Regions from separate parts of the Dermacoccus nishinomiyaensis genome, predicted to be linked through region 1. Evidence: riboswitches for the same ligand, from Rfam matches in the RefSeq annotation. Region 1 holds a riboswitch; the other holds the start of a gene.
What was found. Region 1 has a riboswitch for thiamine pyrophosphate ahead of DYE07_RS06490 (thiamine ABC transporter substrate-binding protein). Riboswitches for the same ligand answer to the same signal wherever they lie in the genome.

Region 1 (4,670 bases):
CCTCAGGCGCGGCACCGTGCTGGACGATGCGTCCGTCGCGCATGACGGCGATGTCGTCGGCGACGGTGAGCGCCTCGCCGTGATCGTGCGTGACGAACAGTGCGGTCGCGTTCTCGGCGGTGAGGATGGCCCGCAGATCGGTCGACAACCGCTCGCGCAGGCCTCTGTCGAGGGCCGAGAGCGGCTCGTCGAGGAGCAACAACCGCGGTCGCACCGCGAGGGCCCGCGCGAGCGCCACACGCTGCTGTTGACCGCCGGAAAGCGTTGCGGGAGAACGCTTCTCGTAGCCAGGCAGCCCGACGAGGTCGAGCAGTTGCCCGACGCGTGCGGCCTGCTCGGCGCGCCCCACACCACGTCGCGCCAGCCCGTAGGCGACGTTCGCGGCGACGTCGAGGTGCCCGAACAGTTGGCCGTCCTGGAACATCAGCGCGAAGTCGCGCTTGTGCGTCGGCACGCGCGTCACGTCGTCGCCGTCGAAGCTGACGCGCCCCGCGTCGAGACGCTGCAAGCCTGCGACGGCGCGCAGCAGCGTCGACTTGCCGCAGCCGCTCGGGCCGAGGACGGCGAGCACGCGCCCGGCGTCGACGGTGACATCGACGTCGTCGAGCGCCGGTGACTCCTGGCCGGCGAACGTCACGCGGGCGCCGCTGACGACGAGCCCGCGCGCCGCCTCCGCGGCCCGCTCACCATCGGCCCGCTCGCCACCAGACGTCATCCCCTCGGACCGCGTCCCACCGGCTCGCAACCCGTCGGACCTCTCGCCACCAGACGGCATCCCGTTGGCCCGCTCTTCACCGACCGGCGTCCCACCAGCCCACGCCGGACCGGCGTCGCCTCGCCTGGGTCGTCCCACCATCAGCCCATCCTCCCTGCGGCGACGCCGCCGATCTTGTCGACGGCCACCATGACGAGGCCAGTCACGGCTGCGAGCACGACGGACGCTGCCATCGCGCCACCGAAGTTGGCGTCACCGGGGCGCCCGATCAGCTGGTAGATGACGACGGGCAACGTCGGCGAATCAGGTTGCGCGAGAAAGGCCGTCGCGCCGAACTCGCCGAGCGAAACCGCGAGCGCGAACCCGGCTGCCGCGACGAAGGGTCGCCACAGCACCGGCAGATCCGCCGTCATCCATGCCCGGACCGGCGAGGCCCCGAGCGCGGCGGCCGCCTCGCGCGGACGGGGGTCCAGCGAGCGCAGCACGGGCGTCAGCGTGCGCACGACGAGCGGCAGCGCGACCATTGCCTGCGCGATCGGAATGAGCGCTGACGACGAACGCAGGTCGAGAGGCGGCCGGTCGAGCGTGATGAGGAAACCGAAACCGACGGTCACGGCCGAGACGCCGAGCGGCAGCATGAACGCCGCGTCGAGCAGCCGGACGACACTCCGCCCCTTCGGGCTCGCCGCGCGCCACGACACGACGACGCAGACGCACACCCCCAGCACGAGCGCGAGCAACGCAGCGTCGATCGCGATGCGCCAGCTCTGCGAGAGCGCACCGACGACCCCGAGGTCACCCAATCCGCGATAGTGCTGCACCGTCCAGCCGCCATCGGAACGCAGCGAGCGCACGAGCAGCGTCACCAGCGGCGCCAGGATGAGCGCCCCGACAGCGGCGGTGAGCGTCAGGGCAGCCACGTCACCGCGCCCAGGACGTCGCAGCGCCGTCTGCTGCGTCACGCCACGCCGCACCCGCTCGTCATGACGCCCGATGCGCGAGCGTTCGCTGACGACGAGCAGCGCCGCGACGAGGACGAACTGCGTCACCGACAGCACCGCCGCGGCTCGCAGGTCGAGGAATTCGACGGTGAGGGAGTAGATCTCCGTCTCGAGCGTCGAGTAGCGCAGGCCACCGAGCATGAGGACGATGCCGAACGCCGTCGAGCAGAACAGAAACACGACGCTCGCGGCGCTGACGACGGCGGGGCGCAGCTGCGGCCACGTCACCGTCCGGAAGACCTCCCGCGGTGATGCCCCGAGTGCCGCCGCCGACTCCGCCGTGCGCGGGTCGAGCGACGCCCACATCGGCCCGACGGTGCGCACGACGACGGACACGTTGAAGAACACCATCGCGAGCAGCACCGGCTGCCACGAGCCGTCCCAGCCCAACCAGGCAAGCGGGCCGCCGTCGGCGAACAGCGACCGGAACGCGACGCCGACGACGACCGTCGGCAGGACGAACGGCAGGACGACGAGCGCGCGCCACACCCCCGCCCCCGGCACGCGCAGCCGGTACAGGGCGTGCGCGACGGGCACACCGAGCAGCACCGAGCACGCCGTCGCGAGCGCCGCCATCCACACGGTGAACCACAGCACGCGCAGGATGCGCGGGCGCGTCAGGACGTCCGTGAATCCGCCCAGATCGACGTGCCGACCCGGCGCGAGCCCACGCACCGCCATCGCTGCGACGGGCCACGCGAAGAAGATCGCGAGGAACACGAGCGGGACGACGGCAAGCGCGGCCATGACGAACGGCGCGCGAGCGCCCCGGGCTCGTGCGCCGCGACGCAGACCATCACGGGTGCCGTTCATCGCTCGGGCGTCACTTGGACGTGACGTCCTTCCACTTCGTCAGCCATTCGGAACGGTTCTTGTCGATGTCGGCGGGCGACACCTCGATCGGCTTCGTCGGCTGCTTCGCGTTCGCCGCCCACGCCTTGGGCAGTTCGACGTTCAAGTCGACGGGGAAGACGTACATCGAGTCGGGCAGCGACTTCTGGAAGCTCGCACCGTTCATGAAGTCGATGAGCGCCTTCGCGCCGTCGGGGTTCTTCGCCCCCTTGAGCACACCGGCGTACTCGGTCGATCGGAAGCACGTGTCGAGCAGCGCCGACGTCGTCGACGTGCCCGCCTTGTCGACGGTGAACGCCGGCGAGCTGTCGTAGCTGACGACGATCGGACGCTTGCCCTTGCCGCTGCCGGTGAAGTCGACCTCGTACGCGTCGCTCCAGCCCGACGTCAGCTTGAGCCCGTTCGCCATGAGCTTCTTCCAGTACGCCTCCCAGCCGTCCTGGCCGTAGTGGCCGACGGTCGCGAGGAAGAACGCCATGCCCGGCGAGCTCGACGACGCGCCCGGCGCGACCATGAGGTTCTTGTACTTGGGCTTGACGAGGTCGTCGAACGACGCGGGCTTCGTCTTGTGGTTCTTCGTGAACCACGCGTCGTCGACGTTGACGCACACCGACGCGGTGTCGATCGGCGACAGCTGCCCCTTGCCCTGGCCGTCCGGCAGCTCGTACTTCGACGCCGACGCAGGCGCGCCCTTCGGGCTGTACGGCTCGAGGACGTCGTTCGTCGTGACACGCGAGGCGAACGTGTTGTCGATGCCGAACACGACGTCACCGAGCGGGTTGTTCTTGCTCAGCACGAGCTTGTTCGCGAGCTCACCGGCGTCACCGGACTTCACGACCTTGACGGTGTAGCCCGTCTGCTTCGTGAACTCGGCCATGACGTTCTTGTCGGGCGCCCACGACTCGTGCGTCACCAACGTGACCGTCTTCGACGCGCCCGAACCCGACGCACCCGAGCCGCCCGCTGAACTCGACTTCGAGCCCGACGAGTTGTTGTCGACGCTGCACGCCGCCAGCGCACCCACGCACGCGAGCGCCAGCACGGCGCGGCCACCACGAGACATCATGTGAACGTTCCTCCTCACGGCCAGTGAGGGACGTCGTCGCCCGCACGTACGCGCGACGAGTGAGAACTCGACTTCCTCCGCCGGTGCTAACCGGGTCAGGTTCGAGGGTTTGGTGCCGGATGCGGCACGATCTCAGCGCACACTGCGCTCCCCTGTCGTTCGAGCGTGAGATTAGCACCGACCACCGACGGACGACACGCTTCGGCCCGCTTCGCACTCCGGCATCCCCGCTGACGGCTCGTGCGCACCTCACGCCGACGCCGGATCCCTCGTGCACGAGCCGGCCGCCACGACGCCCACCCCCGTCAGACCGGGCTGATGACCATGCCGACTGGCGCAGCGACACATGCACGCGCGAGGATGGACCCAAGACATCAACGGCCCGAGGCTCGACGACGCCTCACGACGGCCGACGACACGTAAGGGGAAACACCATGGGCAACCTCGTGTGGAAGGTGCTGAGCATGGGCGCCGGCATCGTCGCGAGCAAGATCGCGACGACCACCGCAACCAAGACGTGGAAGATGACGACCGGCAAGAGCCCGCGCAGCGCGAAGGACCCGAACGCCAGCATCATCGAAGCCGCGATCTACGCCGCCATCTCCACCGGCGCACTCGCCGCCGCCAAGATGTACGCCGAACGCCGCGCCGCCGACTACTTCACCAAGTCCGCCGGCCACCCGCCGCAGGCCCTCGTCAAGCGCGCCGAAGAAGAGGCCAAGGAAGCCCAGAAGGGCAAGAGCCAGGCGCCCGTCGTCGTCATGGAGTAATTCCCCTTCGTCCGCTTTCCGGCGTGGGAGCCTCGCGGGCTCGGCTCCCACGCTCGGTGCAGCAGACTCGGGGGCGTCCATGTTGCGCATGGAGCTGTTCGCTTGGAGGGTCAGGTTCTGCCTGGCCCTCCTCGCGTGTCTCTGGCCGACGCATCACTGAGCGTCGCGAATTTCGTCCACACCGGCGAATTTCGCCCACATTCGCGATTCACGTCCACCTCGGCGGATCTCGTCCACATTCACGTCCCGGCCGAACATCACGCCGC
Region 2 (4,670 bases), 790 kb from region 1:
ACGTCCACGCCGTCGCCGCCGTCGGGTTCACGCATGACGTCGAGGCGACCGAGACGTCTCTCGGCGACGAGCGGGTCGGCGACGTCGCCCTTGGGGAAGCGGATGACGCTCGGCGCGTCGTCGATGTCGACGGCCTCGCGCAGCAGTTCGCGCACCTGTGCGCCGTCGCGCGGGGCGGCGAGGTGCAGGCCGGGCACGATCGAGCAGATCGACATGTCCCACATGCCGTTGTGCGAGGCGCCGTCGGAGCCGGTGACGCCGGCACGGTCGAGCACGAACGTCACGCCCTGACGGTGCAGTGCGGTGTCCATGAGCAGCTGGTCGAACGCGCGGTTGAGGAACGTCGCATAGACGGCGACGACGGGGTGCAGGCCGCCGTACGACAACCCGGACGCCATCGTGACGGCGTGCTGCTCGGCGATGCCGACGTCGAACACGCGCTCGGGGTACTTCTTCGCGAACCCGTCGAGCCCGACGGGGATGAGCATGGCAGCCGTGATGGCGACGATGTCGTCGCGCTCGGCGCCGAGGGCGACCATCTCGTCGCTGAACTCGTCGGTCCAGATGCGGCCACTCACCTCGAACGGCAGGCCCGTCTCGGGGTTGAACTTGCCGATGCCGTGCCACTGGTCGGCCTCGTCGGAGAACGCGGGCTCGTAGCCGCGGCCCTTCTGCGTGATGACGTGCACGAGGGTCGGCCGGCCGTAGTCGCGAGCGCGGCGCAGCGCGGCCTCGACCGCCGCCTCGTCATGTCCGTCGATCGGGCCGAGGTACTTGATGCCGAGGCTCTCGAAGACGCCCGTGTCGGGGTAGACGATGTCCTTGAGACCACGCTTCACGCCGTGCAGCGCCTCGTACATCTTCGTCCCGACCTTCGGCGTCGCCTGCAGGCGGTTCTTGCCCCAGTCGAGCACCTGGTCGTAGGTGTGCATCGTGCGCATCGTCGCGAGGTGATGCGCCATCCCGCCGATCGTCGGGGCATAGGAACGCTCGTTGTCGTTGAGCACGATGACGAGCGGCAGGTCGGCGTCGGCGGAGATGTTGTTGAGCGCCTCCCACGCCATGCCGCCGGTCAGGGCGCCGTCACCGATGACGGCGACGGTGTGACGGTCGCTCTCACCCTTGAGGCGGCGCGCCTTGGCAATGCCCTCGGCCCAGCTCAGCGACGTCGAGGCGTGCGAGTTCTCGACGACGTCGTGCTCCGACTCCTCGCGGCTCGGGTAACCCGACAGTCCGCCGGATTTCTTGAGCTTGCTGAAGTCGTGACGCCCCGTCAGCAACTTGTGGACGTAACTCTGGTGGCCGGTGTCGAAGACGAACGTGTCCTTCGGCGAGTCGAAGACGCGGTGCATCGCGATGCTCAACTCGACGACACCCAGGTTGGGGCCCAGGTGCCCACCCGTCTTGGAGACGGATTCGACGAGGAACTGACGGATCTCGGCGGCGAGCGCGTCGAGCTCCTCGGCGGGGATTCGCTTGAGATCGTCCGGACCCGAGATGGTTTCCAGCAGCGTCACGTCTCACTCAGCCTTTCGAAAGTGCAGTCTCCTGAGTCTAGGTCGTCGACCGCGCAGCCGCCATGCGGGCGGGGGCACCCTCCCGTCGCGCCCCGTCGGAGCCGGTAGCGCCGTCGGAGATCAAAGGCCGGGACTCTGCCCGCCCACGCACCCGCCCCGAACGCCGGCGCATCACAGCCGAGGGACGAACGTCTTGCCGCGCATCGCCTCGTGCACGAGACGGACGGCGCGCGCCGTGGCACGCAACCGCAGCCCCTCCGCGGACAGGTGCTCCATCACCTGCGGCACCGCGCGCGGTGGCAGCTCGTCGGCGAGGTCGACGCGGATGCGGCGATATGACTCGCGCATCGCGCCGAGTTGAGCGTCGACATGCCACGTCGCCACCCAAGCGAGCGCCACCGGGTGACGGCGCCATGCGTCGTAGGCCCGAAAATCCGAGGGGCACTGATCGAGCAGCCACTGCGTCGCCGCCTCCTGCCACCCCGGTGCACCCGGCGGCGGCACACCTCTCGGCCAGCCCGGAGGGCCGGTGTTCACCTCGTCCGACATGACCCCAGCGTACCCCATTGTTCGAACACGTGTTCTATTTGATGACCGCCCCACGAGACCGCAGACCGGCGCGAGACACGCCCCCGAAGCCAGGTGCTCTGTGGCATGCTGAGCCCGTCACACGGGAGCCCGAGGCGCGGGCTGAGAGGGCATCGCCATGCCGACCGTCCAACCTGATGCGGTTCATGCCGCCGTAGGGAGTGTTCGATCGTGGCTACCCTGACGCCTGCCCCTTCCCCTGCCCACGACGATGCGCCACGCCTGGCGCCGGCCGCCGCCACCCCAGAACGGCGCGAGGCCCGCCGCAGCGCCCTCGTCGGAAACTTCGTCGACCAGTTCGACATCTTCCTGCCCGTCATTGCGCTGGGTGGGGTGCTGTCGACGCGTTCGACGATTCCCGACGGCCTCGTCTTCGCCGCGACACTCCTGGGCCGCCCCCTCGGGGCGTTCATCCTCGGCACCCTGGCCGATCGTCGCGGACGAGCCCGCGTGTCACGCGGCGCACTGCTCGGCCTGAGCGTGTGCACCGGCCTCATGGTGACGCTCCCCCTGCACACCTCGACGTGGGCCGTGGCCGCTCTCCTGGCGTTGCGCTTCGCCGCCGGATTCTTCCTCGGCGGGCAGTACTCCGCGGCCATCCCCCGCGCCCTCGCGCTCACAGAGCCGCAACGACGCGGCCACCTGAGCGGCCTCGTCATGGCGATGTCACCCCTCGCGAACGCCACCATCGCTGCCGCCACGATGATGCTGACGGCCTCACTCGGCGGCGCGTACACCACGTGGGGGTGGCGCCTGCTGTTCGTCGTCGGCGCACTCCTGCCGTTGATCCTGGCCCTCACCGCGAGGTCAGCGCACGCCGGGCCGGCAGGTCACAGCCACTCTCCCCACGAATCCGACAATCGCGATCCCGCCGCGCACGACGCGACCGACGACGAGGAAGAGCGCGTGACGGGCCGTGTCGTGGCCGCATTGTTCACCCTCATGACGGGGCTGTGGTTGTTCACGATGATGGGGGTCTCGGTGCTGACGAGTTCGCTGCGCCCGCACTTCTCCCCCCATGACGTCGGGCTCGTCATGCTCGTCGCGACGGCCGTCAGTGCGCCGACGATGGCCGCGGCGGGTGCCGTCTCGACGCGTGTGGGCCGTTCACGCTTCTTCATGGCGTTCGGAGCACTGGCCTGCATCGCCGCCCCCGCCGCCTATCTCGTGGCAATGCATGCCGCGTCATCGGGCAGCATCGTCGCCACGACGATCGCCGTCGCGACCGTCCAGATCGTCACCGTCTCCGCCTACGGCCCGGTCGGCGCCTACCTCGCCGAACACTTCCCCGAGTCGCGACGTTCGCGCGGTTACGGCAGCGTCTATTCGGCGTCGATCGTGCTGCCCGGCCTGTACCCGTTCTGGCTGCCCACCGTGACACAGTGGCTCGGCCGTTCGGCCGCCGTCCCGCTCGTGCTTTGCGTCGCGGGCCTCCTCGTCACTCTTGCCCCCGCGTGGATACGCGGAAGTAACGTTGGTGGTTACGAAAAAGTAAGTTGAGTGGGTGAAATCAGCTCGAACCGGTGGCGACGCCGTGATGATCTTGTTAACGTCGTGACTCGGTTCACATCGACTATCGAAGGATGAGCATGTTCACCACACGCCGTACCGCCAAGATCGCCCTCGTCGCCACCGCCGTGGCCGGCACCGTCACGATGGCTGCGCCCGGCGCGCAGGCCGCGACGAGCGACACGACGAAGGACACCATCTGGAACCTCGGCTACGACACGTCGGCGACGACGACGATCAAGAAGTCCGGGCAGTCCTCGACGACGACCGGCTTCACCTTCTCCACCCTCCACGTCGAGAAGGGTGACCTGAGCTCCGACATCATGCTCAAGGACTTCAAGATGCCGGTGAAGCTCGGCAAGCTGCAGATCGCCATCGCGACGATCTCGCAGGAACCCGTCGGCAAGGCCGTCGGAACGATCGACCCGAACACGCACAAGATCGTGCAGACCCAGAAGGTCAACCTCCACATCAAGGATGTCTCGGCCACGGGTAAGGGCCTCATCAACCTCGTCGGCAAGAACTGCCGCACGAGCAGCCCCATCACGCTGACCGTGACGGGCAAGCAGGGTGGCTTGTTCGACCCGATCAACCTCTCGGGCACGTTCACCATCCCGAACTTCGCCAACTGCGGCCTGTCGACGAGCCTCGTCAACAGCCAGGTGGCCGGCCCCGGCAACACGATCAACATGACGCTGACGCCGCACGGCTGATTACGGCCAGCCTCACACGCATCATCTCGGCCGCCGGTACCCCACGGGTGCTGGCGGCCGACGCGTCTCGACTGACGGCAACCGCCACCCGCCCCGATAGCCGCTCGAGCATCACGCACCTGCACGACGAATGTGCGGCACATGCTTCGTGCAGACGCGTAATCGTCGAGCAACTGATGGCCGGCGCGGTTCACCCAGCGGTTGCAACCTCCGTCACCGTCGTCACCCGACGAAGTTGTAGTGCCACCACTCGGGGTTGGACCCGCGCCGATCCATGTAGTCGGGGCGGTCGAATCCCCAGCGCTTGGAGTTGGCCGTCAGCCACACGTCGTAAGAACGCCCG

Region 2: linked by a shared signal. The riboswitch ahead of DYE07_RS14470 (MFS transporter) and the one ahead of DYE07_RS06490 (thiamine ABC transporter substrate-binding protein) in region 1 are both predicted to bind thiamine pyrophosphate.

Annotation. Positions count from the first base shown of each region.
Region 1 covers NZ_UFXX01000001.1:1,380,899-1,385,568, forward strand. Annotated here, with positions in the region: gene DYE07_RS06480 (ABC transporter ATP-binding protein) at 1-715, opposite strand, end outside; gene DYE07_RS06485 (ABC transporter permease) at 856-2,529, opposite strand; gene DYE07_RS06490 (thiamine ABC transporter substrate-binding protein) at 2,540-3,634, opposite strand; TPP riboswitch at 3,690-3,798, opposite strand; gene DYE07_RS06495 (DUF4235 domain-containing protein) at 4,069-4,404, shown strand.
Region 2 covers NZ_UFXX01000001.1:589,168-593,837, forward strand. Annotated here, with positions in the region: gene dxs (1-deoxy-D-xylulose-5-phosphate synthase) at 1-1,517, opposite strand, end outside; gene DYE07_RS02905 (hypothetical protein) at 1,689-2,066, opposite strand; TPP riboswitch at 2,178-2,283, shown strand; gene DYE07_RS14470 (MFS transporter) at 2,277-3,605, shown strand; gene DYE07_RS02915 (hypothetical protein) at 3,689-4,327, shown strand; gene DYE07_RS02920 (M15 family metallopeptidase) at 4,550-4,670, opposite strand, start outside.